3 regions of the Kitasatospora griseola genome follow, and region 1 is predicted to be linked to each of the others. Evidence: riboswitches for the same ligand, from Rfam matches in the RefSeq annotation. Region 1 holds a riboswitch; each other region holds the start of a gene.
The links. A riboswitch is a leader RNA that binds a small molecule or an ion and turns the genes downstream of it on or off. The one in region 1 is predicted to bind cobalamin.

Region 2: another riboswitch for cobalamin. It lies ahead of ACI1MP_RS15025 (ribonucleoside-diphosphate reductase subunit alpha); the one in region 1 lies ahead of cobN (cobaltochelatase subunit CobN).
Region 3: another riboswitch for cobalamin. It lies ahead of ACI1MP_RS30710 (HoxN/HupN/NixA family nickel/cobalt transporter); the one in region 1 lies ahead of cobN (cobaltochelatase subunit CobN).

Annotation. Positions count from the first base shown of each region.
Region 1 covers NZ_CP173360.1:999,990-1,010,210, reverse strand. The annotation lists gene cobN (cobaltochelatase subunit CobN) at 1-2,471, opposite strand, end outside; cobalamin riboswitch at 2,641-2,779, opposite strand; gene ACI1MP_RS04960 (hypothetical protein) at 2,973-4,313, shown strand; gene ACI1MP_RS04955 (precorrin-8X methylmutase) at 4,310-4,936, shown strand; gene ACI1MP_RS04950 (precorrin-2 C(20)-methyltransferase) at 4,933-6,492, shown strand; gene ACI1MP_RS04945 (cobalt-precorrin-6A reductase) at 6,509-7,249, opposite strand; gene ACI1MP_RS04940 (RidA family protein) at 7,391-7,801, opposite strand; gene ACI1MP_RS04935 (IclR family transcriptional regulator) at 7,834-8,592, opposite strand; gene ACI1MP_RS04930 (sugar kinase) at 8,589-9,719, opposite strand; gene ACI1MP_RS04925 (alanine racemase) at 9,967-10,221, shown strand, end outside.
Region 2 covers NZ_CP173360.1:3,363,638-3,373,858, reverse strand. The annotation lists gene def (peptide deformylase) at 1-611, shown strand, start outside; gene ACI1MP_RS15035 (glycosyl hydrolase family 28-related protein) at 671-2,371, opposite strand; gene ACI1MP_RS15030 (ribonucleotide-diphosphate reductase subunit beta) at 2,496-3,515, opposite strand; gene ACI1MP_RS15025 (ribonucleoside-diphosphate reductase subunit alpha) at 3,515-5,929, opposite strand; cobalamin riboswitch at 6,101-6,239, opposite strand; gene ACI1MP_RS15020 (GNAT family N-acetyltransferase) at 6,320-6,814, opposite strand; gene ACI1MP_RS15015 (helix-turn-helix domain-containing protein) at 7,084-8,067, shown strand; gene ACI1MP_RS15010 (histidine phosphatase family protein) at 8,074-8,820, opposite strand; gene mctP (monocarboxylate uptake permease MctP) at 8,988-10,221, opposite strand, start outside.
Region 3 covers NZ_CP173360.1:6,764,786-6,775,006, reverse strand. The annotation lists gene rpmG (50S ribosomal protein L33) at 1-110, shown strand, start outside; gene ACI1MP_RS30725 (type B 50S ribosomal protein L31) at 158-400, shown strand; gene ACI1MP_RS30720 (XRE family transcriptional regulator) at 519-1,097, opposite strand; gene ACI1MP_RS30715 (EamA family transporter) at 1,223-2,068, shown strand; gene ACI1MP_RS30710 (HoxN/HupN/NixA family nickel/cobalt transporter) at 2,091-3,182, opposite strand; cobalamin riboswitch at 3,234-3,430, opposite strand; gene ACI1MP_RS30705 (DUF6445 family protein) at 3,510-4,202, opposite strand; gene ACI1MP_RS30700 (Fpg/Nei family DNA glycosylase) at 4,299-5,105, opposite strand; gene ACI1MP_RS30695 (AAA family ATPase) at 5,323-6,168, opposite strand; gene aroQ (type II 3-dehydroquinate dehydratase) at 6,242-6,688, opposite strand; gene aroB (3-dehydroquinate synthase) at 6,685-7,776, opposite strand; gene ACI1MP_RS30680 (shikimate kinase) at 7,769-8,293, opposite strand; gene aroC (chorismate synthase) at 8,290-9,474, opposite strand; gene ACI1MP_RS30670 (shikimate dehydrogenase) at 9,706-10,221, opposite strand, start outside.

The sequences.
Region 1 (10,221 bases):
AGCCGGCTCGGCACCGCCTTCGGGTCCACCGAGTAGAAGTTCCGGCCGGTCGGCAGCACGTTGACCAACCCGCGCAGTGGCGAACCCGACGGCCCGGCCGGCACGAACCCGCCCTGCAGCGCGTGCAGCACCGCGTCCAACTCGTCCGTGGTGGACGCCAGCCGCGGCACCACCTGGGCGGCCGCGAAGGAGAGCACTTCCGCCACGGCGGCCGGCAGACCGGCCGCGACCTTCTCGACGGCGGCCGGGTTCCAGTCCTCGGCCTCCATCGCCTCCACCAACGCCCGCGCCTGCGCCTCGGCGGCGTCCGTCGCCCCCAGCGTCAGCGCCGCCTCGTCCAGGCCGAGCGCCTCCCGCAGCCCCGGCAGCGCGCTGACGCCGCCCCAGATCTGCCGCGCCCGCAGGATCGCCAGCACGATGTTGACCCGGTCGGCGCCGCTCGGGGCCTGGCCGAGCACGTGCAGGCCGTCGCGGATCTGCGCGTCCTTCACCTCGCACAGCCAGCCGTCCACGTGCAGCAGGAAGTCGTCGAAGCCGTCGTCCTCCGGCCGCTCGTCCAGACCGAGATCGTGGTCCAGCCGGGCGGCCTGGATCAGCGTCCAGATCTGCGCCCGGATCGCCGGCAGCTTCGCCGGGTCCATCGCCGCGATGTTCGAGTGCTCGTCCAGCAACTGCTCCAGGCGCGCGATGTCACCGTACGAATCGGCGCGGGCCATCGGCGGCACCAGGTGGTCGACCAGCGTGGCGTGCGCCCGGCGCTTGGCCTGGGTGCCCTCGCCCGGGTCGTTCACCAGGAACGGGTAGACCAGCGGGAGATCGCCGAGCGCCGCGTCCGGACCGCACTCCGCCGACAGCGCCGCCGTCTTGCCCGGCAGCCACTCCAGGTTGCCGTGCTTGCCCAGGTGCACCACCGCGTGCGCACCGAACCCGCCGTCCTCCTGCGCCGCCGCGATCCAGCGGTACGCCGCCAGGTAGTGGTGGCTCGGCGGCAGGTCCGGGTCGTGGTAGATCGCCACCGGATTCTCGCCGAACCCGCGCGGCGGCTGGACGAGGACCAGCAGGTTGCCGGAGCGCAGACCCGCCAGCACGAGGTCGCCGTCCGGGTTCTGCGAACGGTCCACGTACAGCTCGCCCGGCGCCGGACCCCAGTGCTCCTCCACCTGCTCGCGCAGCGCCGCCGGGAGCGTGGCGTACCAGCGCCGGTAGTCGGCGGCCGGGATGCGCACCGGGTTGCGGGCCAGCTGCTCCTCCGTCAGCCACGCCTGGTCGTAGCCGCCCGCCTCGATCAGCGCGTGGATCAGTGCGTCGCCGTCGTGCTGGTGCTCGGTCTCGGTGTGCAGACCGGGCAGGCTGTCGCCCAGGTCCATGCCCTCCGCGCGCAGCCGCTCCAGCAGCCGGATCGCCGACGCCGGGGTGTCCAGGCCGACGGCGTTGCCCACCCGGGCATGCTTGGTCGGATAAGCCGACAGGACCAGCGCCAGGCGGCGCTCGGACGCCGGAGTGTGCCGCAGCCGGGCGTGCCGCGCGGCGATGCCCGCCACCCGCGACGCACGTTCCGGGTCCGCCGCGTACACCGTGAGTCCGTCCTGGTCGACCTCCTTGAAGGAGAACGGAACGGTGATCAGCCGGCCGTCGAACTCCGGGACGGCGACCTGAGTCGCCGTGTCCAACGGCGACAGCCCGTCGTCGCTGCCCTCCCACTGCGCCCGCGACCAGGTCAGGCACAGCGCCTGCAGGATCGGCCGGTCCAACGCCGCCAACGCGCCCGCGTCCCAAGCCTCTTCGTCACCACCGGCCTGCGCGTCGGCCGGTCGGGTGCCGCCCGCCGCCAGCACCGTCGTCACGATCACGTCGGCCGCGCCCAGCTCCGCCAGCAGCTCCGGCTCCGCACCGCGCAGCGACGCGCAGAAGTACGCCCGGGCCTGCGCGCCCTCCGCCTCGATCGCCCGGCAGAGCGTCTCCACGAACGCCGTGTTGCCGCTCATGTGGTGCGCCCGGTAGTACAGCACCGCGACGGAAGGCCCCTCCGACGAGTGCGCGGTGCGCTCCAGCGGGCCCCAGGACGGAGCCGACGCCGGCGGCGCGAAACCGTGACCGGTCAGCAGCACCGTGTCCGACAGGAACGCGCCCAGCTCCGCCAGGTTCGCCGGACCGCCGTGCGCCAAGTACGCGTGCGCCTCCGCGGCGATGCCCGCCGGCACCGTCGACAACTCCATCAACTGGGCGTCCGGCGCCTGCTCGCCCGTCAGCACCACCACCGGACGCGGCCCCGCGAGCAGCGCGTCCAGACCCTCCTGCCAGGCCCGGCGCCCACCCAGCAGCCGAACCACCACCAGCTCGACGCCGTCCAGCAGTTCGGGCAGCCCGGCCGGATCCAGCCGGGCCGGATTGCCCCACCGGAACCGCACCGGACCGTTCGACGCCCGGGCACTCAGCAGGTCCGTGTCGGACGTGGACAGCAGCAGGATCATGCGAAAGCCCTCCCGGGCGTCTCGGACAGCGGGGACAACCCGGTCGTGGGAGCACAGGTGCGATCGAGGACGCGGAAGGGCCCGACGGGGACAGAGCCCACGGGCACCCGCCAGGATGCGGGCATGCGACGGCGCATGGCACGGACCTTCCTCGGGGTCCTCGCCCCGGGCAGTGGAGGACGGCCGGAGTTCCTGGCTCCCACGGCTCACTGAGCCGCGGTCACAGTGGCGGGACCGCACCGGATTCTCACCGGACTTCCTCCGCTGTGCCGTCGCTGGCAGCGGACACCCCGAAAGGCGCCCGGGACACCTCGAAAGGCACCCGCCAGCATCGTACGGGTTGACGGCGCATCGGGGGAGTGTGACCTGCGACGCGCCCCCGATCCGATCCGCGCCGACCCCGGAACCCCGCGCTGAGCTGGGCATTCACCGGGCCCACGACACCGGAGGTCGACACTCGGGGCAGTGGCGCGACCCGCCGCCATGGGTATGCTCGCCGCCATGCCACCCACACCCGACGCCTTCGCGGCACCCTTCGTCGGGCCCGACCGAGGCCGCGCCGACGCCTGCCCCGGCGCGCTCCGCCTGCACCTCGCCGAGGACGGCCACCTCGCCCGACTCCGGCTGCCCGGCGGTTACTTGACGCACCGTCAGCTGCTGGCGCTGGCCGACGCGGCCGACGCGCTCGGCGACGGCGAGGTCGAGATCACCTCCCGCGGCAACCTCCAACTGCGCGGCCTGCGCGAGCAGTGCGCCGCCGACCTCGCCGAACGGCTGCGCACCGTCGGCCTGCTGCCTTCCGACACCCACGAACGCGTCCGAAACATCGCCGCCTCGCCCCTGGCCGGCCTGGACGGACGCGGCCGCCCCGACGTCGATCTGCCGCACTGGGTACGGGAGTTGGACGCCGCCCTGTGCGCCGCGCCGTGGGCCGCCCGGCTCTCCGGCAAATTCCTGTTCGCCCTGGACGACGGCCGCGGCGACATCGCCGCCCTCGACGCCGATGTGACCTTGATCGCAGTCGGCGACGGGCGCGCCCTGCTGCGCCTCGGCCGCGCCCGCACCGGAACCGTCGTCGACCACCCCGTGCCCGCCGCGCTCGCCGCCGCCCGGCACTTCCTCGACCTGGCCGCCGGACGCGCCTGGCACCTGCGCGAAGTGCAGGCCGAGCTGCCCGACGGAGACGTGGCGCTGCCGCGCTTCGTCGGCGAACGGCCGCTGCTGGGCGCGGTCGGTGACGCCGCCTCGGTCGGGCTGCGGTTCGGGCGGGCGAGCAGCGCGCAGTGGCGGCTGCTGGCGGACGCGCTCGGACCGGGCGGTGCGGGTGGCGGCGGAGGCGGGAGCGTGCGGCTCACCCCGTGGCGCGGCGTCGTCGTGCCCGGGGCTGGGGCCCAGTGGCTGCCGCGGCTCGCCGACGCGGGCTTCCGGGTGGAGTCCGGCGGCCCCTGGGAAGGCGTCAGCGCCTGCACCGGCCTGCCCGGTTGCGGGAAAGCGCTTGCCGACGTCCGCGCGCAGGCCGCCCGGGCGATCGCCGCCGCGCCCGTCGAAGGCCTGCCCGTGCACTGGTCCGGCTGCGAACGCCGCTGCGGGCACCCCGCCGGACGCTGGGTCGACGTGCTGGCCACCGCCACCGGACACCGCGTCACCGTGGACGGCCGCGTCCGCGAGACGACGTGGCCGGGGGCGTCCGGGCAGGGGGCGGCCGGGAACGACATGACCGGGAATGGCCCGACCGGGGACGGCCCGACCGGGGACGGCCCGGCCGAGAACGACACGACCGAGAACGACCTCGCCGAGGCAGTCGCCGAGGCGCGCAATGCCGACTGGCGGAGGACCGCATGATCGACTACGAGAAGGACGGCGCGGCCATCTACCGCCAGTCCTTCGCCACCATCCGCGCCGAGGCCGACCTCGCCGCGCTGCCCGCCGACGTGGCCCAGGTCGCGGTCCGGATGATCCACGCCTGCGGCATGACCGACCTGGTCGAGGACCTGCTGTGGTCGTCGAACGTGGTCGCCGACGCCCGGCGCGCCCTGCACGCCGGTGCGCCGATCCTGTGCGACGTCAACATGGTGGCCAGCGGGGTGACCCGCAAGCGGCTGCCGGCCGACAACGAGGTGATCTGCACCCTCACCGACCCGTCGGTGCCCGAACTGGCCCGCGCCATGGGCACCACCCGCAGCGCCGCCGCCATGGAACTCTGGCTGCCCCGCCTGGAGGGCGCCGTGGTCGCCGTCGGCAACGCACCCACCTCGCTGTTCCGCCTGCTGGAGCTGATCGAGGCCGGTGCGCCCCGACCCGCCGCAGTGATCGGCGTCCCGGTCGGCTTCATCGGCGCCGCCGAGTCCAAGCAGGCCCTGGCCGAACACCCGGCCGCACTGGAACACCTGGTGGTCCGGGGCCGCCGGGGCGGCAGCGCGATAGCCGCTGCCGCGATCAACGCGATTGCGAGCGAACAGGAATGACGGACCGTCAGGAAACCTCCTCGGCGACCACCGGTCGGCTCTACGGCGTCGGCGTCGGACCGGGCGACCCGTCGCTGATCACGGTGCGCGCCGCCGAACTCATCGGCCGGGCCGACGTCATCGCCTACCACTGCGCGCGGCACGGCCGTTCGCACGCCCGGGCCATCGCCGAGCGCTATCTGACGGGCAGTCAGCTGGAGGAGCGGCTGATGTACCCCGTCACGGTGGAGACCACCGACCACCCCGGCGGCTACCGGGGCGCACTGGACGACTTCTACCAGGAGGCGTCCGAGCGGCTCGCCGCCCACCTCGACGCCGGGCGCACCGTCGTCGTCCTCGCCGAGGGCGACCCGCTGTTCTACGGCTCGTACCAGCACATGCACAAGCGCCTCGCGCACCGCTACCCCACCGAGGTGGTGCCCGGCGTCACCTCGATCAGCGCCGCCGCCGCCCGCCTGGGCACCCCGCTGGTGGAGGCCGAGGAGGTGCTGACGATCATTCCGGGCACCCTGCCGGAGGAGGAGCTGACCGCGCGCCTCGCCGCCACCGACTCCGCCGTCGTCATGAAGCTCGGCCGGACCTTCCCCACCGTGCGCCGCGCCCTGGAACGGGCCGGACGCCTGGACGAGGCCCGGTACGTCGAGCGCGCCACCATGGACGGCGAACGCACCGGCCTGCTCGCCGAGATCGACGCCGACAGCGTGCCGTACTTCTCGGTCGCCGTGCTGCCCAGCCGGGTCGCCGCCCTCGACTCCGACGGGCAGCCGTTCGAGGCGTTCGCGGCCCCGGCCGAACAGCCGTCGCAGACCGGCGAGGTGGTGGTGGTCGGGACCGGCCCGGCCGGGCCGCTGTGGCTGACGCCCGAGGCGCGCGGGGTGCTCGCCGGCGCGACCGACCTGGTCGGCTACACCACCTACCTGGACCGGGTGCCGGTCCGCGCCGGGCAGGTCCGGCACGGCTCCGACAACAAGGTCGAGGGCGTACGCGCCGAATTCGCCCTGGAGTTGGCGCGTCGCGGCCGCCGCGTCGCGGTCGTCTCCTCGGGCGACCCGGGCGTGTTCGCGATGGCCACCGCCGTCCTGGAAGCCGCCTGCGAGGACCCCTACCGGGACGTCCCCGTGCGCGTCCTGCCGGGGATGACCGCCGCGCACGCCGCCGCGTCCCGGGCCGGAGCGCCGCTCGGCCACGACTACGCGGTGATCTCGCTCTCCGACCGGCTCAAGCCGTGGGAGGTGATCGCCCGCCGGCTGCGCGCCGCCGCCGAGGCAGACCTGGTGCTCGCGCTGTACAACCCCGGCTCCAAGTCCCGCACCACGCAGGTGGGTTCGGCGCGCGACCTGCTGCTGGAGTACCGCGACCCGGCGACCCCCGTGGTGCTGGCCCGGGACGTCGGCGGCCCCACCGAGCGGGTCCGCACCGTCGCGCTGGCCGAACTCGACCCCGCCGACGTCGACATGCGCACCCTGCTGCTGATCGGCTCCACCCAGACCCAGTGGGTGCAGCGCGACGGCGGGCACGACGTGGTGTGGACGCCGCGCCGTTACCCGGAGGCCTGACGCTCCGTCAGTTCGTTCAACCCGCCAGCTGGCGCAGCCAGTCGACCGCCCCGGCGACGTCCGGGGCGGTCTGCACGCCCTGCGGGGCGGCCGGGCGCTGGACGACCACCACCGGCAGGCCGAGCTCGCGGGCGGCGGTCAACTTGGGGGCGGTGGCGGCGCTGCCGCTGTCCTTGGTGACCAGCACGTCGATGCGGTGCGCCCGCAGCAGTGCGCGCTCCCCGTCGAGGGTGAACGGCCCACGTTCCAGCAGGACTTCGACGGCCGCGGGCATCGGCGACACCGGCGGCTCGACCGAACGGGCCAGGAACCACAGGGCGTTCAGATGCGCGAACGCGGCGATGCCCTGCCGTCCGGTGGTCAGGAACACCCGGGCACCCAGCGCGGGCAGGGCCTCGGCCGCGGCGGCCAGACTCGGCACCGGATGCCACCGATCGCCGTCCTGCGGCAGCCAGCTGGGACGACGCAGCGCCAGCAGCGGCGTCCCGGTCTCGGCGGCGGCCAGGGCCGCGTTGCGGCTCATGGTCTCGGCGAACGGGTGCGTGGCGTCGATCAGCACGTCCACCCGGTGCCCGCGCAGCCAGGCCGCGAGCCCGGCCGGGCCCCCGAACCCGCCGATCCGCACCTCCCCGGCAGGCAGCCGCGGCTGGGCCACCCGCCCGGCCAGTGAGCTCGTCACCCGCAGGGCCGGGTCGGCGACCAGCACCTCCGCCAGCCGACGGGCCTCACTGGTACCGCCGAGGATCAGGACGTGCATGGCGGACTCCCGGAGCCGACGCGATTCGGACACACCACCCTAACCGGGGCCGCCCGCACGCCGAGAGGCCCCCGGCGGGTCGGCCGGGAGCCTCTCGTGGCCGGCCGCGGCGGTCGGCCGGAGCCTGCTGCGGCAGTGGCGTCAGTCGGTGACGACGGCCTGGGCGTCGATCTCCACCAGCATGGGCTCCTGGGGGAGTTCGACGAAGACGGTGGTACGGCACGGCTTGACGCCGCCCGGCTTGATGTTCTCGTCGATGAAAGCGGCGTAGACCTCGTTCATCAGCGGGAAGTCGGCGCGCTTGGTGAGGTAGACGCGGAACATCACGACGTCCTCGATGGTGGCGCCGCCGGCCTCGACGATGGCCTTGACGTTCTCCAGGGTGCGGCGGGTCTGGGCCTTCACGTCGCCGTGGTGGAGGTACTCGCCGGTGGCCGGGTCCTGCGGGCCCTGGCCGGAGACCTGCAGGATCGGGCCCTTGCGGACGCCCTGCGAGAACATCCAGGCCGGGGCGGGCGCGCCGTCGGTGCGGATCTCGGTCTTGTCGCTCATGTGCGGTGCTCCAAAAGGAAGATGACGATACGTCAGGAAAGGCTCCCGCGGGCGGGGAGGCCCGCGTCGGCGGAGATCGCCCGGGTGCAGGCGAGCAGCTGGGGGAGCAGGTCGAGGACCTGCTCGTAGGGGAGGACGACGTCCGGGACGGAGATGGAGGCGGCGGCGACCACCCGGCCGGAGGCGTCCCGGATCGGCGCGGCCACACAGTTGATGAACGCCTCGTGCTCCGCGTGGTCCTGCGCCCAGCCCTGCGCGGCGACCTGCTCCAGTTCGGCGAGCAGCGCGTGCGGGCTGGTGATGGTGTTGGGCGTGTGGACGGTGAACTCGATGGTGTCCACCACCCGGCGACGCTCGACCGGCGACAGGTCGGCCAGCAGGACCTTCGCCACGGCCGTGTTGTGCAGCGCCGCGCGCAGCCCGATCCGGGAGTACATCCGCACCGGGTGCCGCGAGTCGTACTTGTCGATGTAGACCACCTCGCCGCCCTCGTACGCGGCCAGGTGCACGGTCTGGCCGGTCGTCGCGTTCAGCTCCGCCAGGTGCGGGGCGGCGGTGCGCCGTATGCCGCGCTGCTCCAGGGCGAGGCTGGACAGCGCGAACAGGCCCGCGCCCAGGTGGTAGCGGTACTGGGCGTCGCGGTGGACGAACCGTTCCTCCTCCAGGGTCTGCAGCAGCCGCAGCACGGTGGTCTTGTGCACGCCGAGCAGGTCGGCCAGCTGGTCCAGGGAGCGTTCGCCCTCGCCGAGTTCGGCGAGCAGGCGCAGGGCGCGGGTGACGGTCTGGCTCATGGGTGTCCCGATGTTCCGAGGGTTTCGAGGGCTTCGGGGAGGTTACGGGTTCCGGCGTCCGCGGGGGAGGCGGGTACGGCGGAGGCGAGCGCGGGGGAGGTGATGCCGGACGCGGAGATCCGGGTCGCGGCCCAGTCCCGCTCGTCGGCGGCGAGCAGCGCGGCCACCGTGCGGGCGTCCGGGAGGGTGCCGTGGTCAGCGGGCGCGGTCAGCGCGCTCGCCGCCGCCAGGTGGCCCAGGCGCAGCCGCGAGCGCTGGTCGAGGCCGCGCAGGGTGCCGGCCAGGTAGCCGGCCGCGAAGGCGTCGCCCGCGCCGGTGGGCTCCACCACCTCGACGTGCAGGGCGGGCTCGGTGACCGAACCGCCGTTGCGGTCGAGCGCGGTGACGAGGTGTCCGGAGTCCTTGACGACCAGTACGGAGGGAGTGGGAAAGCGCTTTCTGAGTGCGGTCGGGTCACCGGTGCCGAACGCGTCCTCGGCCTCGTCCGCGCCCAGCAGCAGCACGTCGGCGGCGTCCAGCAGGGCCGGGAGCACCGACGGGTCGCGGCGGCGCCACAGCGCGGGGCGCCAGTTGAGGTCGAAGGAGACGAGCCGGCCGGGGCGGCGGCGGGCCAGCAGGGCGCGGACCAGCTCCAGGCAGTCGTCGGAGAGGGCGGGGGTGATGCCCGTCAGGTGCAGCAGCGGGGCGCGGTCCAGCAGCGCGGCCGCCGCCGGGTCGTCCAGCAGGGCGGGGGAGAGCGCGGAGGCGGCCGAGCCGGCGCGGTAGTAGTGCAGGCGGGAGCGGCCCGCGCCGAGGTCGTGCGGCAGGTCGGAGCCGCCGGTCTCCTTCAGGTAGACGCCGGTGGGGCGGTGCGGGTCCACCGCCACGGCGGAGACGTCCACCCCCGCCGCGGCCAGGTCGCCGGTGAGGCGGCGGCCGAAGCCGTCCGCGCCGACCCGGCTGATCCACGCGGTCGGCACGCCGAGCCCGGCGAGCGCCGCGGCGACATTGGACTCGGCGCCGCCGACCGAGGGCCGGAACGCGCCGACGGCCTCGAACGGTCCCGGCCGGTCGGGCAGCAGCACCGCCATCGACTCGCCCAGGCACACCGCCCGGCCGGTCGCCGCCCCGCCGTCCTGATCCGCCATCAATCCCGCTCCCTCACCCTCGGGCCCGTGCTCCCCGCCCCCGCCAACACGGCCCGCGCGGCCGTCGCTCGGCGGTGAGTTCCGGTGCTGCGTACCTGGTGGGAAGGGGGACGGGCCGCGTCGCGGTCCGTTGACCGCCGTCCGGCGTGAATGCTAGAACCGTAACACCAACATGCGCAATAGAGGTTGCACATGTTGCAACATCCCAGCTCGTCGGGCGGGCCGGGACCGGAACGGAGGCACAGCCATGAGCAACACGGCAGCACACCAGCACACCGGACACCACTCCTTCGCGGACCCCGCCCCCGGGCCCGGCATCGACCGGGACGCCGTCGCCGCCCTCGCCGACGAAACCCTCGACTGGCGCTTCAAAGCCGTCCCCGCCGACGCCTGGGGCCGCACCGTCCGCGACTGGCTCGCCACCGACCCCACCCTCGACAGCCTCGGCACCCCGCTGCTCACCCTCGACGCCGCCGCCCTCGACCACAACCTGCGCACCATG
Region 2 (10,221 bases), 2.4 Mb from region 1:
ACCACGAGCACGACCACGAGCACCAGGACGGCGACGTCCAGCGGGTGGTCGGCGAACTGCCCGACCCGGGCAAGGGCACCGCCCGCCCGATCACCGTGGTCGGCAACCCGGTGCTGCACCGCGAGACGCAGACCGTCACCGCCTTCGACGACGACCTCGCGGCCCTCGTCGACGACATGTTCCAGTCGATGTACGCCGCCGAGGGCGTCGGCCTGGCCGCCAACCAGATCGGCGTCGACCTGAAGGTCTTCGTCTACGACTGCCCCGACGACGAGGGCGTCCGCCACGTCGGACACGTCGTCAACCCGGTGCTGGAGGAGCTCCCCGCGGGCCGCCGCACCCTGGACGACAGCCAGGAGGGCTGCCTTTCGGTGCCCACCGCCTACCAGGAGCTGGCCCGCCCCGACTACGCCGCCGTCACCGGCCAGGACAAGCACGGCAACCCGATCCGGGTCGAGGGCACCGGCTTCTTCGCCCGCTGCCTCCAGCACGAGACCGACCACCTGTACGGCTACCTGTACATCGACCGGCTCTCCAAGCGCGACCGCAAGAGCGCCCTGCGGCAGATGGCCGAAGGCACCCCGAAGTACGCCACGGTGCCCAACGACTGACGCGGCGCCAGTTCCTCCGCCGGGGGCCGCACCCGAAGGTGCGGCCCCCGGCGTGCGGGTCAGGCCGGTTCGACGATCATCCAGGCGACCAGCGAGTTGTCCCCGGGCGCGCCCTGCACCTTGAACCAGCTGCCCGCCGCGCGGTCGGTCACCCAGACGGCGCCCGAGGTGGTGCCGATCGGCCGCTGGATCGTCAGCAGGATCCGGCTGTTCGCGGTCACCGCCGTGGTGTTGACCTGGGCCTGCCCGCCGGAGAGCGTCACAGTGCCGAGGCGCGCGCCGGCGCCCTCCCGTACCCGCAGGCCCTGGCCGAGGGCGACCAGGCCGGTGGCGCGGTCGACGGCCAACGGGGAGTCGAGGGCGTTGCCGCTGTCGTCGTGGCGCAGCAGCCGCAGGTCGGAGCCGCTGTTGCCGCCGGACTCCGGGGCGGAGTCGACCCGCAGCGTCCACCGCGGGGCCGAGCCGCGAGTCCAGAACTGCAGGTCGCGGTTGGTGCCCTTGGCGCCGTTCAGCACGTGCGTGTCGGAGCGGTCCTGCTGCCAGCCGCCGCCCGCCGGGCCGGGGTCGGTGATGCCCGTGGCCCCGCTGTGCCGCACCATCGATCCGGCCTGGTCGCGGAACGGTGCGACGGTGCCCATGAACTGGCCGCCGGTCACCGCCACCAGGTGGAACGAGGCCAGCGACGCGGTGGCCACGCCGTACGCGGGCGAGCGGACGCCGGAGCCGTCGTCGTCGACGCCGGTGTACACCGAGCAGCCGGTCAGCAGCGCGCCGCCGCCCGGCGCGGTGGGCACGCCGGTGACCGAGAAGCCCGCCGATCCGGCCTGCTGGAGCTTCCCGTCCCGCTTGGCCAGGCAGCCCAGCAGCTGCACCGGGTGGGCGCCGGCGTCGGTGGCCACGTGGTAGCCGTCCAGACCGGAACGGTCGGTGAAGCACCCCGCCAGGACCAGGGACGCGCAGTCGCCGGTCACCAGGTAGCCGTGCCCGGCATTCCACTCCGAGCGGCAGCCCGTCAGGACCACCGCGTTCGGGGCGGTCAGTGCGAAGCCGTGCCCGCCGTTGCCCTGCGCGTAGCACTCGTGCAGGTCGGCGTCGAGCATCCGCCCGCCGTTCGTGGCGAAGCCGTGCCCGTCGTTGGTGGAACACACCACCTGGTGGAACTGCAGGCCGCCGGCGCCCCCCGTGGTGATGCCGTTGCCGGTGAAGTGCCAGGCCGTGACGCGCTCCATCGCGACGTCGCGGACGTCCGCCGCCAGCACGACCGCGTCGATCGGGCCGCCGGCCGCGTTGGACTGCTTCATGCCGTTCAGGGCCAGGCCGCTCAGCCGGACCCCGCCGCCGAGTGCCGACTTCTCGTAGTCCTGCGGCACCGAGGCGGTCGGGCGGTTGACGGTGATCAGCGCCGAGCCGTCGAACCCGGGCCCGGGGAACAGGTACGAGGCGGTCATGCTGGTGCGCGGCGCGAAGTGCGGCGCCCAGTCCCCGCGCAGCGTCACCCCCTCGGTCACCAGCAGCGGCCGGCTCAGCAGGTAGCGGCCCGGCGGGAAGTACACCGTGGAACCCTGGGCGCCCGCGTTGATCGCCGCCTGTATCGCGATGGTGTCGTCGGTCGTGCCGTCGCCCTTCGCCCCGTGGTCGTCCCGGACGTTCAGCCAAGTGTTCGATCCGGTGGCCGCGGCGGCCTCCGTGGAGGCGCCGGCCGCCACCACGGCGGAGGCGGCGAGCCCGCCGAGCATGAAAGTACGTCGTGAATTCTGCACGCGCGGCAGTATGGCAGCGGCGTCGGACCGGCGGGCTGTATTCGAACAACAGGCGCACGGCCAAGGGCCGCACCCCGGCAACCGGGGTGCGGCCCTTGGCCACTGACGACGCCTCGGGCGTCTGCTAGAAGTCGTCGTCGAAGGAGACCGAGCCCTCCACGGCGACCTGGTACGCGGAGACCCGGCGCTCGAAGAAGTTGGTCAGCTCCTGGACGTTCTGCAGCTCCATGAACCCGAACGGGTTGGTGGAGCCGTAGCGGATCGGCAGGCCGAGCCGGGCCAGGCGCTGGTCGGCGACGGCCTCCAGGTACTGGCGCATCGACTCGGTGTTCATGCCGGGCAGGCCCTCGCCGCACAGGTCGCGGGCGAACTGGAGCTCGGCCTCGACGGCCTCCTCCAGCATCTCGGTGACCTGCTGGGCCATCTTGTCGTCGAAGAGGTCGGGCTCCTCCTCGCGGACGGTGTCGACCACCGAGAACGCGAAGTCCATGTGCATCGACTCGTCGCGGAACACCCAGTTGGTGCCGGTCGCCAGGCCGTGCAGCAGGCCGCGGCTGCGGAACCAGTACACGTAGGCGAACGCGCCGTAGAAGAACAGGCCCTCGACGCACGCCGCGAAGCAGATCAGGTTCAGCAGGAAGGCCCGCCGGTCCTCCTTGCTCTGCAGCGAGTCGATGTGGTCGACCGCGTTCATGTACTTGAAGCAGAACTGCGCCTTCTGCGCGATGGAGGGGATGTTCTCCACCGCGGCGAAGGCCGCGTTGCGGTCCTCCGGGTCGGGCAGGTAGGTGTCCAGCAGCGTCAGGTAGAACTGGACGTGCACGGCCTCCTCGAACAGCTGCCGCGACAGGTAGAGCCGCGCCTCCGGCGAGTTGATGTGCTTGTAGAGGCTCAGCACCACGTTGTTCGACACGATCGAGTCACCGGTGGCGAAGAACGCGACCAGCCGGCCGATCATGTGCCGCTCGCCCTCGGAGAGCTTGGCGAGGTCGGCGACGTCGGAGTGCAGGTCCACCTCCTCGACCGTCCAGGTGTTCTTGATCGCGTCCCGGTACCGGTCGTAGAACGACGGGTAGCGCATCGGACGCAGCGTCAGCTCGAAGCCCGGGTCGAGCAGCATCTTCTTCTGGTCTTCGGAGCTCATTACTGGCACGCCTCGCAGGACTCGGGGTTCTCCAGGGAGCAGGCGATGGCGTCCTGCTCGGCCTGGCTGAGGGTCGGGGTCTGCACCGGCACGGGCGCGGCGGTGCGGGCGGCGCCCGACGCGGCCTGGGCGATCCGGGTCGCGGGACGGGAACGCAGGTAGTAGGTGGTCTTCAGACCGACCTTCCACGCGTACGCGTACATCGAGGACAGCTTGCCGATGGTCGGCGCCGCCATGAACAGGTTCAGCGACTGGCTCTGGTCGATGTACGGCTGCCGGGCGGCGGCCAGGTCGATCAGCGCGCGCTGCGGCAGCTCCCACGCCGTGCGGTACAGCGAACGGACGTTCTCCGGCAGCCACTTGAAGTCCTGCACGGAGCCGTTGGCCTCGCGCAGCTCGTCCCGGGTCTGCTGGTCCCAGACGCCGAGCTCCTTCAGCTCGCGCACCAGGTACGGGTTGACCTGGAGGAACTCGCCGGACAGCGTCTCGCGCTTGAACAGGTTGGACACCTGCGGCTCGATGCACTCGTAGACGCCGGCGATGGAGGCGATGGTCGCGGTCGGGGCGATCGCCAGCAGCAGCGAGTTGCGCAGGCCGGTGACGGCGATCCGGGCCCGCAGCGCCTCCCAGCGGCCGGTCCACTGCGGGGCCGCCGAGCCGAAGTGGTCGATGTGCAGCTGGCCGCGGGCCGCGCGGGTCTCGCCGTACGCCTCGTGGCGGCCGAACTGCTCGGCCAGGTCCGCGGAGCGCTCGTACGCGGTGAGCATGATGCGCTCGGAGATCAGCGTGGACAGCTGCTTCGCCTCGGCGGAGTCGAAGTCCAGCCGCAGCTTGAAGAAGACGTCCTGCAGGCCCATCACGCCAAGGCCCACCGGGCGCCAGCGGGAGTTGGACGTCCCGGCCTCGGTGGTCGGGTAGAAGTTGATGTCGATCACGCGGTCGAGGAAGGTCACCGCGGTGCGCACGGTGGCGTCCAGGCGGTCCCAGTCCATGGCGTTGATCAGGTCGTCGGCCGTGGCGCCCGGGGCGACGTGCGCGCCCAGGTTGACCGAGCCCAGGTTGCAGACCGCGGTCTCGGAGTCGTCGGTGACCTCCAGGATCTCGGTGCACAGGTTCGAGGAGTGCACCGTGCGGCCCGGCAGCGCGGTCTGGTTGGCGGCCCGGTTGGAAGCGTCCTTGAAGGTCATCCAGCCGTTGCCGGTCTGCGCCAGGGTGCGCATCATCCGGGCGTACAGGGTCTGCGCGGGGATGGTGCGCACGGCCTTGCCGGCCAGCTCGGCCTTGCGGTAGGCCTCGTCGAAGTCGGCGCCCCACAGGTCGACCAGCTCGGGCACGTCCGCCGGGGAGAACAGCGACCAGTCCTGGTCGGCGTTCACGCGGCGCATGAACTCGTCCGGGATCCAGTGCGCCAGGTTCAGGTTGTGGGTGCGCCGGGCCTCTTCGCCGGTGTTGTCGCGGAGCTCCAGGAACTCCTCGATGTCGGCGTGCCAGGTCTCCAGGTACACGCAGGCCGCGCCCTTGCGCCGTCCGCCCTGGTTGACCGCCGCCACGGAGGAGTCCAGGGTGCGCAGGAACGGGACGATGCCGTTCGACTTGCCGTTGGTGCCGCGGATCAGCGAGCCGCGGGAGCGGATCCGCGAGTAGGACAGGCCGATGCCGCCGGCGTGCTTGGACAGCCGGGCGATCTGCGCGTACCGGTTGTAGATCGAGTCCAGGTTGTCCAGCGGCGAGTCCAGCAGGTAGCAGGAGGACATCTGCGGGTGCCGGGTGCCGGAGTTGAACAGCGTCGGGGAGCTGGTCAGGTACTCCAGGCGGCTCATCAGCTTGTACAGCTCGGCCACCTCCAGCACCGACTGCTCGGAGGTGCCGACCGCCAGGCCCGCCGCCACGCGCAGCAGGAAGTGCTGCGGGGTCTCGACCACCTTGCGGGTGATCGGGTGGCGCAGCAGGTAGCGGGACTGCACGGTGCGCAGGCCGAAGTACTCGAAGCGGTCGTCGCCGGCGGCGTCGATCAGCGAGTCGAACAGCGCGGTGTGCGCGGCCACGAACTCGGCGGTGGCGTCGCCGATCAGGCCCTCGGCGTGGCCGACGGCGATCGAGGCGGAGAACGAGGTGACGCCCTGGGTGGCGGCCTCGTCGGCGATCTCCATGGCCAGCAGGCGGGCGGCCAGCTTCGAGTACTGCGGGTCCTCGGCGATCATCGACGCGGCGGCCTCCACGGCCAGCCCGCGCAGCTCGGCGAAGTCCGAGCCGGCGTGGCGGCCGCGCAGCGCGGCGGCGGCGACGTGGCCGGGGTCCACCTGGGGGAGGTCGGTGCTGCGGTCGGTGAGCAGCCGAAGCAGCGCCGCACCGGGGTCGGTGAAGGCGTCGGCGGATCCCTGGGACGGCAGGGTGACTGAGGCGGCGACGGTCAAGGCGCACTCTCTCCTGTGGCGGCGACGGACGTGGATCGAGGTGTCCGACGGCACGCGTGCGGCAGGGGAGGACGGCACGCCGACAACGATCGAACGGCGCGCGAAAGACCCACCCCCGGCCCGCCCGCGAGGCCGGACGGCAAAACAGTGCTGCATGGCGTCTGCGGGGATGCCGTGTCGCACACCGTCGGCAGGTCCTCGGACTGTGCGGGCGTCGCTACAGCCCGCTCACCGTTGCGGGGCAGTCCCGGACTTTCACCGGGTTCCCCTGCTTCGACAGCGAGGTCGAGCATACATGTTGTGGCGGCTGGAGCTGGCGGCACCAGATGTAGTAGCGCGTGTCGCGTCGTGGTGCCGCGCGTAGACAACGGAAACCGCGCCCGAGGGGCCTCAGAACCGCATCGTGTAGACCATCAGATCCATGCCGGGGGCCGCCTCCCAGTCCCGTTCGGGGGTGCGGAGGAAGCCCAGAGCATCGTAGATCCGGTGCGCCGCGGTCATCTCCGGCCGGGTGGAGAACGCCATCCCGGCCAGTCCGAGTTCCCGGCTGCGGTCGATCGCCGCGCCCACCAGCGCCCGTCCGACGCCGCGCCCGCGGGCGGCCGCGCCGACCGCCAGCATCCGGATCTCGCCCTCGTCCGGGAGCGCGATGTCCGCCCAGGGGGTGCCGCCTGCGGCGAACGTCACGCAGCCGAGGACCGTCCCGTCGCCGTCGACGGCGACCAGCAGCTCGGCCTCCCGGTTGCGGCGCCCGGTGTCCCGGAGGAGCTCGACGTAGCCGGAGTCGGGACGGGTGTGGCCGTCGCCGACGAAGGCTTCGACGCTGACCTCCCCGGCTCCGGCGAGGTCGTGGTCGAGGGCGCGGCGGACGATCGGGGAGTGCATCCGGACAGTGTGCCGGACCGCGTCCGGCGCGGGTCGGCCAGGTCCGGGTCGAAGGGCCGGCCGGTCGGCCGGGGCCGGTCGTCCCGGCCGTGCCGGGCGTTGCGGTCCAGGTCCCGGCCGACCAGGACGCCGAGGAGTCCGAAGCCGGCGAGGAGGCCCAGCAGGGCGAGCGCAGAGGTCATGGCCCCACTCTCCGCGCGCCGGCCGCCCGCCACGGGTGGCAGGAACGCACCGTTGCCGCGAAATCCTGCCACTGCCATGCTGGGCGGATGCTGAAGAACGTCGCGGTGATCGTGCTGGAGGAGATCCACCCCTTCGAGCTGGGGGTGGCCTGCGAGGTGTTCGGCCTGGACCGCAGCGACACCGGCCTGCCGGTGTACGAGTTCGGCCTGGTCGCCGACCGGCCCGGCCCGATGCGCACCCACGCCGGCTTCGACGTCCACGTCCCGTACGGCCCGGAGCGGCTCGCCGAGGCGGACCTGGTGATCGCCACCGCCACCGGCATCCGCGAGCACTACCCCGAGGCGCTGTGCGAGGCGCTGCGGGCCGCCCACGCGCGCGGCGCGTACCTGCTGTCGATCTGCTCCGGCAGCTTCCTGCTCGGCGCCGCCGGCCTGCTCGACGGCCGCCGCAGCACCACCCACTGGCGGCACGCCGAGCTGATGGCCGAGCGCTTCCCGCTGACCACCGTCGAGCCCGACGTGCTGTACGTGGACGACGACCCGGTGATCACCTCGGCCGGCACCGCGGCCGGCATCGACGCCTGCCTGCACCTGGTCCGCAAGGTGCAGGGCGCCGAGGTGGCCCGGGAGATCGCCCGCCGGATGGTGGTCGCCCCGCACCGGGACGGCGGGCAGGCCCAGTTCATCAGCCGCCCGCTGCCCGAGGGCGACGGCGACTCGCTGGCCGGCACGCTGGAGTGGATGCGCCGCCACCTCGACCGGGAGACCAGCGTGGACGACCTCGCCCGGCACGCCCACATGTCCCCGCGCACCTTCGCCCGGCGCTTCCAGCAGGAGACCGGCACCACCCCGCACCGCTGGCTGACCGGCCAGCGGGTGCTGTTCGCGCAGCGCCTGCTGGAGTCCACCGACGAGAGCGTGGACGCGGTCGCCGCCCGCTGCGGCTTCGGCAACGCCGCCACCCTGCGGCACCACTTCGGCCGCCGCCTCGGCACCACCCCGCAGGCCTACCGGCGGGCCTTCGGCGGCCACGGCGGCCCGGTGCGGACCGCCGGGCTCCGGTCCGCCTGACGGGCATCAGGACAGATGCGCGGTCTCGTTCCAGCCGGACGGCCGCAGCCGGCCCTCGCGGGCCCGCCACACGCTGGTCGAGCAGTTGGCGACCGGCGGCAGCGCCAACAGCTCCTCCTCGCCCAGCCGGTCCAGCACGTGACGCAGCATCAGCACCGTGCAGTCGTGCGCGACCAGCAGCACCGGCCGCCCGGCCTCCTCCTCACCCAGGTCGCGCAGCAGGCCGCGCACCCGCAGCGCCACGTCCAGCCAGGACTCGCCGCCGGGCGGCCGGTAGTACAGCTCGCCCATCCGCCGGCGGCGCTCGGCCTCGGCGGGGTGGTCGCGCTCGATAGCGGCCTTGGTGAGCATCTCCAGCACGCCCAGCTCGCGGTCGCGCAGCCGTTCGTCGTAGCGGATCGGCAGGCCGACCGGGACGGCGCCCAGCCCCGACGCCTGGGCGAGGGCGATTCTCGCGGTCTCCGCGGTGCGCACGTACGGCGAGCACCACACCGAGCGGGGCCGGTCGGCGGGCGGCCGGGCGGCCCACCACCGGCCCAGGTCGTGGGCCTGGGCCTGGCCGCGCATGGAGAGCGGGATGTCGGCGTCCCGGCAGGTGATCGGGACGGTCAGGGCGCCGCTGGAGTCCGCGTGCCGGAACTCCACGTTGGCCGTGGACTCGCCGTGCCGGGTGGCGATCAGGACCGACGGCAGCCGCCGCCCGCCGTCGGTCTGGGTGCGGTGCCCGGTGCGTACCGTGGTGAGGTCGGTCATTGGCGGTGGCTCCCCGTTGTCGGTGCTGCGTCGGTGGTGCTCGTCTCTCCCCGGTCTCTCCCGAAAAGGGCTGTCATAACAGATGATCGCGCCGTCACCCCAGTGTCGATCGAGGCAACGGCGCGACCCAAGGGCGCATTCGGGGGCGCGTTGCGCCCCCGCACGCGTCAGTGCGCCAGCGTGGGCTGCGGGGCCCGCTCCACGGCCTCGTCGCCGGCCTCCGCGGAGTAGTCGGCCCTGGCGGTCTCGTCGGCCCCCTCGGGGGCCTTCAGGGCCCGCAGCACCAGCGTCAGCACCACCGCGACGAGCAGGTTCAGCACGAACCCGGTCAGGCCGATGTAGCCGACCTCCCCGATCATCGGGATCTTCGCGGCCGAGCCGCCGAAGTGCTTGGTGGCCGGCGACGCGATGCCGTACGCCTTCCAGGTGCCGTACAGCATGCCGACCGCCCAGCCGGCCAGCAGCGCCCAGCGGTGGAACCAGCGGGTGAACAGACCCGCAACCAGCGCCACCGCGGTCTGCAGGATCCACACGCCGCCCAGCAGCTGCATGTTGATCGCCGCCTGCTTGTCCATCACCAGCACGAACGCCAGCGCGCCGACCTTCACCAGCAGCGAGGCGATCTTCGCCACCCGGGTCTCGTCGGCCGGCGTGGCGTCCGGCCTCAGGAACTCCTTGTAGACGTTGCGGGTGAACAGGTTCGCCGCCGCGATCGACATGATCGCGGCGGGCACCAGCGCGCCCACCCCGATCGCCGCGAACGCCACCCCGGTGAACCAGCTCGGGAACATGTCCGCGAACAGCTGCGGCACCGCCAGCTGCGCGTTGAACTTCTTGTCGCCCTTGCCCACCCCGGCCGCGATCGCCATGAAGCCCAGCAGCGCCAGCAGGCCCAGCATCAGCGAGTACGTCGGCAGGATCGCCATGTTGCGGCGCACCGTGTTGCGGGACTTCGCCGCCAGCACGCCCGTCACCGAGTGCGGGTACATGAACAGCGCCAGCGCCGACCCGAACGCCAGCGTCGCGTACGACCACTGCGCGGCCGGCCCGGTGACCAGCGAACCCGGCGCCTTGTGGGTCACCGGGTCCGGAGTGAACTTGTGCGCCGCCGCGTCGAAGATGTGCCCGTAGCCGCCCAGCCGCATCGGGATGTAGATCACCGCGACCAGGATCACCACGTACACCAGGGTGTCCTTGACGAAGGCGATCAGCGCCGGCGCCCGCAGGCCCGAGGAGTACGTGTACGCCGCCAGCACGCCGAACGCCAGGAACAGCGGCAGGTCCTGCAGGAACCAGTTCCCGGAGCCGCCGACGCCCAGCACGTCCAGCACCGCCTGGATGCCCACCAGCTGCAGCGCCACGTACGGCATGGTCGCCAGGATGCCGGTCAGCGCCACCGCC
Region 3 (10,221 bases), 5.8 Mb from region 1:
GCTTCAGCTACGTGACCCGCAAGAACCGCCGGACCAACCCGGACCGGATCGTGCTGCGGAAGTTCGACCCGGTGGCCGGGCGGCACGTGGAGTTCCGCGAAACCCGTTGACGTTCAACGGAATTGAGCAGTTCGAGGGCTTGCAGAAGGAGGAGCAGATGAAGCAGGGAGTGCACCCCGAGTACCGTCCGGTGGTGTTCCGGGACAAGACGGGCGGCCTGTCGTTCCTGACCCGCTCCACCGCGTCGAGCGGTCGGACGGTCGAGTGGACGGACGGGCGGACGTACCCGGTGGTGGACGTCGAGACGTCCTCCGCGAGCCACCCGTTCTACACCGGCAAGGCCCGCCTGCTGGACACTGCGGGCCGGGTGGAGCTGTACCGCCGCAGGTACGGCCTCTGACCGACAGCCGGTGAGGGGCCCCGGGAGTCTCCCGGGGCCCCCACCCATGCCCCGACCGGGCTGCCCATGCCCCGATCGGGCTGCTCACGTACCGGCCGGGCTCATTTGCCGGCCGGGCTCATTTGCCGGTCGGCGGGGGGACGGAGACCACCAGGGTGAGGCGGCAGTCGACGTCGCCCTCATTGCGGTAGCTGTGGGCGGTGCCGGCCTCGTAGGAGGCGGTGGAGCCGGCCGGGATGCGGTGGGCGCGGCCGTCGAGCACCAGGGTGAGTTCGCCCTCGTCGATCCGGGCGATCTCGACGGTGCCGGCCGGGTGCGGGTCGGAGGCGTGGGTCTCGCCGGGGCGCAGGTGCCAGTTCCACAGCTCCAGCGGACCGGGGGCCTCGATGCCGTTCAGCAGGACGCCGCTGCCGCCGTCCGGGCCGCTCCACAGCCGCACGGCCTCCTCGGCGGGGACGATCCGCACCACCGAGGTCTCGTCGTAGTCGAGCAGTCGGGCGATCGAGACGCCGAGGGCGTCGGCGAGGCGGACCACGGTGCCGACGCTGGGGTTGGTGCGGGCCTGCTCGATCTGGACCACCATGCCGCGGCTGACGCCGGAGCGGGCCGCGAGGGCGTCCAGGGTGTGGCCGCGTTCGGTGCGCAGCCGCTTGAGGTTGCGGGCGAGGGCCTGGGTGACGAGATCGGGTTCCGGCACGCTTGAGTCCAATATATTGGTTGGGTCGGTTCAGGGGGGTGAACTATGCTGCGACCGCACGACAGGTCCACCGACTGTACTGCGGAGTCCACCATGCTGCCCCGACCCGACGCGCTCCCGGCCTCATGAGCGCCGCTCTCGCCCTGCTCGCCAGCCTGCTCTGGGGCGTCGCCGACTACGGCGGCGGCACGATCACCCGCCGACTGCCCGCGCTCGGCGTCGTGGTGCTCTCGCAGACCGCGGCCGCCCTGGTCCTCGCGGTGGCCGTCACCGCCACCGGCGGCTGGGCGGACGCCGGTCCCGCGCTCTGGTACGCCGTCGCGGCCGGCGTGCTCGGGCCGTTCGCCCTGCTCGCGTTCTACCGGGCCCTCGCCCTCGGACCGATGGGCGTGGTCTCGCCGCTGGCCACCGTCGGCGTGCTGGTGCCGATCGGGGTCGGCCTGTTCCTCGGCGAGCGGCCGGGCGTCGTCCAGGGGCTGGGGATCCTGGTGGCGATCGCCGGGGTCGCGCTGGCGGGCGGCCCGCAGCGCGGCGGACCGGCCGTGAGCCGCCAGGTGCTCGTCCTCACCCTCTCCGCCGCGTTCGCGTTCGGCGCGGTGCTCGCCCTGATCGGCTACGCCAGCACCGGCGGCGGACTGCTGCTGACGCTGTGCGTGCAACGACTGACCAACGCGGTGGTCGGCATCGGCATGCTGGCCGCCGCCGCCCGCCGGGAGCCGCTCGAACTGCGCGGCGCGGCCCGCTCGTTGCCCTCGCTGACCGCCGTCGGCGTCGCCGACGTCGCCGCGAACGGCCTGTACGCCGCCGCCACCCACCTGGGCTCGGTCGCGGTGGCGGCGGTGCTGGCCTCGCTCTACCCCGTGGTGACGGCGCTGATGGCGCGCGGCCTGCTCAAGGAACGGCTGCTGCGGGTCCAGGTGGTCGGCGCCGGACTGGCGGTCGCCGGAACGCTGATCCTGGCCGCAGGTTGACGTTCCGTCAGGCCACGCGGGCTCAGACCCCCGCCCCGGCGAACGCCTTGGACCGTCGGGCGATCCGCCAGTAGCCGATCGCCGCCGCCCACACCACCACGAACAGGCCGACGATCACGAAGCCCACGTTGTCCAGGCTGAGTCCGGCGATCCAGTCGGACACCGGATCGTCCAGGCCGAACTTGTCGTGCAGCACCGCGACCAGCTCGATGGTGCCGATCACGAAGGCCACCGCGATCGACAGACCCGTGATGGTCAGGTTGTAGTACACCTTGCGAACCGGGTTGGAGAACGCCCACTGGTAGGCGAAGTTCATGAACGTGCCGTCGAGGGTGTCGAACAGGCTCATCCCGGCCGCGAACAGCAGCGGCAGGCAGACGATCGCGTACCAGGGCAGGCCGGACGCCGCGCCCGAGCCCGCCATCACCATCAGGGTGACCTCGGTGGCGGTGTCGAAGCCCAGGCCCAGCACCATGCCCACCGGGAACATCTGGCCGGGCCGGGTGATCGACCGGGTCGCCCGGCTCAGCACTCGGGCCAGGAAACCCCGGGAATCCAGGTGCTTCTCCAGCTCGGCCTCGTCGTACTGGCCGGCCCGCATCGCCCGGAACACCCGCAGGATGCCCAGCAGGGCCACCAGGTTGAGCGCCGCGATCAGGTACAGGAACGCCCCCGAGGCGGTGGTGCCGATGGTGCCCAGCACCTGATGGGTCGTCGAACCCTCGTCCATCAGCGTGCCCGCCAGCGCGGCCCCGCCGGCCACCAGCGCGGCCATCAGCACCACCATCGAGGAGTGCCCGAGCGCGAACCAGAAGCCCACCGAGACCGGCCGGCGGCCGTCCGCCATCAGCTTGCGAGTGGTGTTGTCGATCACCGCGATGTGGTCGGCGTCGAAGGCGTGCCGCATGCCCAGGGTGTAGGCGGTGATGCCCAGGCCCACGCCGAACACCTGGGTACCCACCTGGTACTTCTCCGGCACCACCAGGAACAGCAGCGTCCCGAACGCCGCCACGTGCAGGGCCAGGATCACCGCCATCAGGCCGGCGGTGCGCCAGGTGTCCTCGCGGCGCCAGCGGAAAGCAGGAACAGGGGAGCCCGGGACGTTTCCGGGCATGGTCGAATCGGACGCGGTCATCCGCGCATCACGCTCCAGCACCTCGTGGATCACTTCGTGAGATGCCGTGGCCGGTCTCCTGGCTGACGGGGTGTTCGGCGTCGGCGCCCGGCCTTCCCGGCCGCGAACGGCCAGTGGCACGAGGTGGGAGCCGACGACTCCCCGATCACAGTGGCGAGGGCCGCTCCGGACTCCTGTGACGAGCACAGTGCACCGGCTTCCCGAACACCACGGCCCGTCCACCGTAGAACCGTCCCGGGTGCAGCGGCAAGAGCGGACCCCTCCGGAGGTGTCGCAGATCACCCCGCCCCGCGAGGTGACGGCGGGTCAGGCCATCCAGAAGAACACGCAGGTCATCCGCTTCTCGTCCAGTGTGGTGCCGTAGTACTCGGTCGCGGTGTGCATCAGGTTGGCGGTGTACAGCAGCAGCCGGTTGTAGCGGTGCGGGACGGCCAGATCCTCGGTGAACGAGTCCGGCGGGACGAAACGGGTGCCGAGCGCGTCCACCAGGTTGTTGTGCGGGGCGACCACCGTGTTCCCGCCGAGCCGGCCGCCCGGCAGGCTCTGCCGGTAGAAACTGGTCCCGCACCGCTTCGGCACGTTCGGGTTGAGGTACAGCACCGCCGCGTAGCGGCACAGCGAACGCGAATCGGTGTGCGGACGCGGCTCGCACTCCCCCTCCCCCACCACCTGCACGCAGTTGTGGTTGAAGGTGCCGCCCTCGGCCTCGCTCAGCGCCCACACCCTGGGCACCCCGACGGTCTCCCGCACCAGCTTCTCGACGTACGCCAACTCGTCCGGCTCCAGGCCCGGCATCCCCCGCAGCCCAGGCCAGGACTCCGGCTTGTGCGGATACCCCTCGTCCCAGTCGGTACGGGCCAGGTGCCGGGCGCGCACCGCGTCCGGGTCCGGCAGCACGTCGTCCAGCACCCAGTAATCACGACCCTTGGTGGGTTTGCGGTACGGCAGGACCGGAAGGGCCGGAGTCGGACGGGGGCCCCGGAACGGTTGTGCGGACATGAACCCGACAATAGGAGCGGGCCCCGGAGCCCTCGCCCAAGGAGCGGTCAACCTTCCGTCAAGGCTTCCCCCGCGGCCCGATTTGGTGACGGAGCGTCAGGACTGCTGGCAGCGGGGGCACCAGAACAGGTTCCGGGCCGCCAATTCCTCCGTCCGCACCGGCGTCCCACAGACCAGACACGGCTGGTCCTGCCGCCGGTACACGTACACCTCACCACCGTGGTCGTCCACCCGCGGCGGCCGCCCCATCGCCTCCGGCGTGTGCTCAGGCCGGACGGTGTCGATCCGCCCCGCCGCGACACCCTCCCGCATCAGCGCCACCAGCTCCGACCAGATCGCGTCCCACTCCGCCCGGCGCAGCTCCCGCCCCGCCCGGTGCGGACTGATCCCCAACCGGAACAGCACCTCCGCGCGGTACACGTTGCCGACACCCGCCAGCACCTTCTGGTCCATCAACAACGCGGCCACCGACGTCCCGCTCCGGGAAATCCGCTCCCACGCCGCGTCCCCGAGCTCCCCCGCCCGCAACGGATCCGGCCCGAGCCGCCGGTGCAACGCCGCCTTCTCCCCCGGCGTGATCACCTCGCACGCCGTCGGCCCCCGCAGATCCGCGAACCCGCCCTCGTTCACCATCCGCAACCGCACCTGCCCGACCGGCGCCGGCGCCTCCCCCACCCCGAACTCGTACTTCCCGTACAACCCCAGGTGCACGTGCAGCCAGTCGTCCCCGAACCCCAGGAACAGATGCTTCCCGTGCGCCTCCGCGACATCCAACACCCGCCCGTCCAACAGCGCCGCCCCCTCCGCGAAGCGCCCCTGCGGCGAAGAAACCCCCACCACCCGCCCCCCGAACAGCTCCCCGTTCAGCCCCGCCAACCGATGCACCACATGCCCCTCGGGCACCCGCGTCAACTCCTCATCCGTTCCCGTCCAACACCCCCATTCTCCCAGCCCCCACCGACACCCCGACAGAGCCCAAAACCCCGCCTCCCGAAGCCACCGGCGAAAGCGGCGCAGCGGAAACCTGCAGGTCGAACAAGGGACACACTCGCGCAGCGGAAAGGCAAGCGCAGCACAGCCCCGCGCAGCGGACCAGGACCAGGCCCAGGCCCGGGTGGGGTCAGCCCTGGTGGAGGCGGGTGAGGATGGCCTGGTCGAGGGCGGCGGCGGTTTCGGGGACGGTGAGGTTGGAGTTGTCGATGATGGGGAGGCCGGAGGTGCGCCAGCCGGCCATGCGGCCGTGGATGCGGGCCACCTCGTCGTCGGAGAGGCGGCGGTTGCCGGAGCGTTCGGCGTTGCGGGTGAGGACGCGGTCGAGGCCGGGGAGGAGGACGACGGGGATCATGCCGGGGCCGATGTGGCGTTTCCAGCCGCCGAGGCCGATCGCGGGGCGGTCGGGGAAGACGGCGTCGTCGATGATGCAGGAGATGCCGTTGGCGAGGTAGTTGCGGCAGGCGAAGCCGCAGGTGCGGCGGGCGAGGCGGTACTGGGCCTCGGAGGCGGTGTTCCAGCCGGACTGCGGGTTGGCGAAGCCGGCCTGGACCCATTCGCGGACGTCGTCGAGGCTGATGTGCGCGGTGGGGGTGGGGCGGCGTTCGGCCCAGTGGCGGGCGACGGTGGTCTTGCCGGCGCCGGCGGGGCCTATCAGGAGGACGGCGATCGGGCCGGTGGGCAGGGGGGCGGGCAGCGCGGGCATCGGCGCTGGCGGGGCGGGGAGTTGGACGGCGCCGCCGCTGGCGAGCACGAAGTATCCGGTGCCGCTGGGGGCGACGGGGGCGACGGCCTTGAGCGGGACGGTCGGCCGGTCGGGTCGGGGCGCGGTCGGTCCGAGGGTGGGGATCGCCTGGGTGGTGGCGGGCAGCGGCGTTGCGGGGTACGGCTGTTGAGGGGCCGTCGGAAACGGAGGCGTGCCCTGCCCCCCCGGCACCTGGCCCCCCGGCTGGTGGCTCTGCGCGTACTGGCTCACCGTCACCTCCCTGCGCCGAATGTACACGTCGGCCCGGTGGCGGGCACAAGTCCGCCACCGGGCCGGAGGCCGCTCAGCGGGTGGTCAGTTGCTCGGCGAGTGCCCGCAGGGCGAGTTCGTAGGAGCCGAGGCCGAAGCCCGCGATGGTGCCGGAGGCGACGGCCGCGATGACCGAGGTGTGGCGGAAGGCCTCGCGGGTGTACGGGTTGGAGATGTGCACCTCGATGAGGGGGGCGGTGCGCTGTGCGGCGGCGTCCCGCATCGCGTACGAGTAGTGGGTGAACGCGCCGGGGTTGATCACCACCGGGGTCTTGGCGTCCGCCGCCTCGTGCAGCCAACCGACCATCTCCGCCTCGGAGTTGGTCTCCCGTACCGAGACGTCCAGGCCGAGTTCGAGCCCCAGCGCGGTACACCGGGCGACCAACCCCGCGTACGAGGTGGAGCCGTACACGTCGGGTTCGCGGGAGCCGAGCCGGCCGAGGTTCGGACCGTTCAGGACGAGCACCGGGACGGCGGTCATCCGGAGACCTCGGCGTACGCGGCGACCAGCAGCGACGGGTCGGGGCCCTCCAGGACGGAGGTCTTGGCCAGGCCGTCGAGGACGATGAAGCGCAGCAGGTCGCCGCGGGACTTCTTGTCGATCTTCATGGCGTCCAGCAGCTTCGGCCAGGCGTCCGCCCGGTAGCTGAGCGGCAGGCCGACGGAGGCCAGCACGGTGCGGTGCCGGTCGGCGGTGGCGTCGTCCAACCGCCCGGCCAGGCGGCCGAGTTCGGCGGCGAACACCATGCCGATGGAGATCGCCGCGCCGTGCCGCCACTTGTAGCGCTCGTTGCGCTCGATGGCGTGGCCGAGGGTGTGGCCGTAGTTGAGGATCTCCCGGCGGCCGGACTCCTTGAGGTCGCCGGAGACCACGTCGGCCTTGACCTGGATGGCCCGGCGGATGAGTTCCAGGGTGTGCGGGCCGGAGGGGGTGGTGGCGGCCGCGGGGTCCTGCTCGATCAGGTCGAGGATGACCGGGTCGGCGATGAAGCCGGCCTTGATCACCTCGGCCAGGCCGGAGACGTAGTCGTGCTTGCCGAGGGTCTCCAGGGTGCCGAGGTCGGCCAGCACGCCCGCGGGCGGGTGGAAGGCGCCGACCATGTTCTTGCCCTCGGCGATGTTGATGCCGGTCTTGCCGCCGACCGCGGCGTCGACCATGCCGAGCAGCGTGGTGGGCACCGAGATCCAGCGCACTCCGCGCAGCCAGGTGGCGGCGACGAAGCCGGCCAGGTCGGTGGTCGAGCCGCCGCCCAGGCCGATGATCACATCGCTGCGGGTGAAGCCGGTCTGGCCGAGCACCGACCAGCAGTACGCGGCGACCTCGACGCTCTTGGCGTCCTCGGCGTTCGGGACCTGGAGGACGATCGCCTCGTAGCCCTGGTCGACCAGGTCCTCGCGGATCGCCTCGCCGGTGGCCTCCAGCGACTCCGGGTGGATGATCGCGACGCGCTTCGCCTGCGGGCCGATCAGCGGGGCGAGTTCGCCGAGCAGCTGGTGCCCGATCAGCACCTCGTACGGGGCGTGGCCGTCGCTGCCCGCGACCTGGATGCGGACGATCTGGTCAGTCATGGGGGTTCTTCAACTCCAGTGCTTCGAGTACGGCGTCGGCGACCTGCTCGGGCGTCCGGTCCTGGGTGTCGACCACGGCGGTGGCGACCTCCAGGTACAGCGGGCGGCGGGCCTCCATCAGCTCGCGCCAGCGGGCCCGGGGGTTGACCGCGAGCAGCGGGCGGGGGGCGTCCAGGCCGACCCGCTTGACCGCGTCGGCGAGCGCCACCTCCAGGAACACCACGGGCAGCGGGGCGAGCAGTTCACGGGTGGAGGGGGCCATCACGGCGCCGCCACCGAGCGCGAGCACGCCGGGGTGAGCCGCGGCGGCGGCCTCGACGGCCTCGCGTTCGAGCTGCCGGAAGTGCGGTTCGCCCTCGTCGACGAAAATCTCCGGGATCGGCTTGCCAGCCGTCCGTTCGATGTCGTCGTCGGTGTCGCGGAACGGCAGGCCGAGTCGCTCGGCGAGGACCCGCCCGACGGTGGACTTGCCACTGCCGGGCGGGCCGACCAGCACCACCACGGGTGAGGTGCTCATCGGACGATCAGGTTGTCGAGGTACGACTGCACGTTGCGGCGGGTCTCGGAGACGTTGTCGCCGCCGAACTTCTCCGCCACCGCGTCGGCCAGCACCAGCGCCACCATCGCCTCCGCGACGATGCCGGCCGCCGGGACGGCGCACACGTCGGACCGCTGGTGGTGCGCCTTGGCGGGCTCGCCGGTGCGCACGTCCAGCGTCTGCAGGGCGCGCGGGACGGTCGCGATCGGCTTCATCGCGGCCCGGACGCGCAGCAGTTCGCCGGTGGACAGGCCGCCCTCGGTGCCGCCGGAGCGGCCGCTGGCGCGCTTGACGCCCTCGGGGGTCGGCAGGATCTCGTCGTGCGCCTGGGAGCCAGGGATCCGGGCCAGCTCGAAGCCGTCGCCGACCTCGACGCCCTTGATCGCCTGGATGCCCATCAGCGCGGCGGCCAGCCGGGCGTCCAGGCGGCGGTCCCAGTGCACATGCGAACCGAGGCCGACCGGCACCCCGTAGGCCAGCACCTCGACCACACCGCCCAGGGTGTCGCCGTCCTTGTGGGCCTGGTCGATCTCGGCGACCATCGCCTTCGACGCGTCGGCGTCCAGGCAGCGCACCGGGTCCTCGTCGAGCCGGGCCTCGTCGGCGGGCAGCGGCAGCACCCCGGCCGGGGCCTTGGCGGCGGCCAGCTCCACCACGTGGCTGACGATCTCGATGCCGCAGGTCTCCTTCAGGTAGGAGCGGGCGACGGCGCCGAGCGCGACCCGGGCCGCGGTCTCCCGGGCGCTGGCGCGCTCCAGGATCGGCCGGGCCTCGTCGATCGAGTACTTCTGCATGCCGGCCAGGTCGGCGTGGCCCGGGCGGGGCCGGGTCAGCGGCTCGTTGCGGGCCAGGCCCGCGAGCACCTCGGGGTCGACCGGGTCGGCCGACATGACCTGCTCCCACTTCGGCCACTCGGTGTTGCCGACCATGACCGCCACCGGCGAGCCCATGGTCTCGCCGTGCCGGACACCGCCGAGGAAGGTCACCTCGTCCTGCTCGAACTTCATCCGCGCGCCGCGACCATAGCCGAGCCGCCGGCGGGCCAGCGCGTCGGCCACCATGGCGGTGGTGACCGGCACTCCGGCCGGCAGGCCCTCCAGCGTCGCGACCAGAGCGGGGCCGTGCGACTCCCCCGCCGTCAGCCAGCGCAAGCTACCCACCGAAAAGCTCCTTCGTCAGCGGCCCGCACGCCGTGAACGGCGACCGGTCCGGCGTCTCGTCCTGCCCGGCCGCGGAACGCGGCGGGGCAAGCACCGATCCTTTCACGTCCGGAGGGCGGTCGGAGGCACGGTCCGCGTGGCGGACAGTGAGCGTCCGCCGCCGACGCCCGAACGGACCGGCGAAGCCGCAGTTCAGCGGTGCCCGCGACGGCCCGGGGCGCGGGCGCCGTCTCAGGACGAGGACGCCAGCGCCGCCTCGCCGGCCGCCCGCATCGCCGCCAGCGGGCCGTGCTCGACGCCGGTGAACCGCTCGAACTGGAGCACCGCCTGGTGCACCAGCAGGTCCAGCCCGCCCAGCACCGTGCCGCCGCGCTCCAGGCAGGCCGCGGCCAGCGCGGTCGGCCACGGGTGGTACAGCACGTCGAACAGCACCCCGGGGGCACCCGTCAGCTGCGCGGCGAAGCCGTCGGTGGCGCCGACCGGCGTGGTGGAGACGGTCAGCGGACCGGCCAGCGCCCGCGCCGCGTCCGCCCAGTCGGCGGTACGCACCGCCACCCCGAGCTTCTCCCCCAACTCCCGCATTTCGGCGGCCCGTTCGGCACTGCGCACGTACACCGTGACCTCGCCGTCGCAGATCTGGCCGAGCGCGGCCAGCGCGGACGAGGCAGTGGCCCCGGCGCCCAGCACCGCCGCCGACCCGACCCGACCGACGCCGCGCTCGCGCAGCGCGTTGACCAGTCCGGGGAC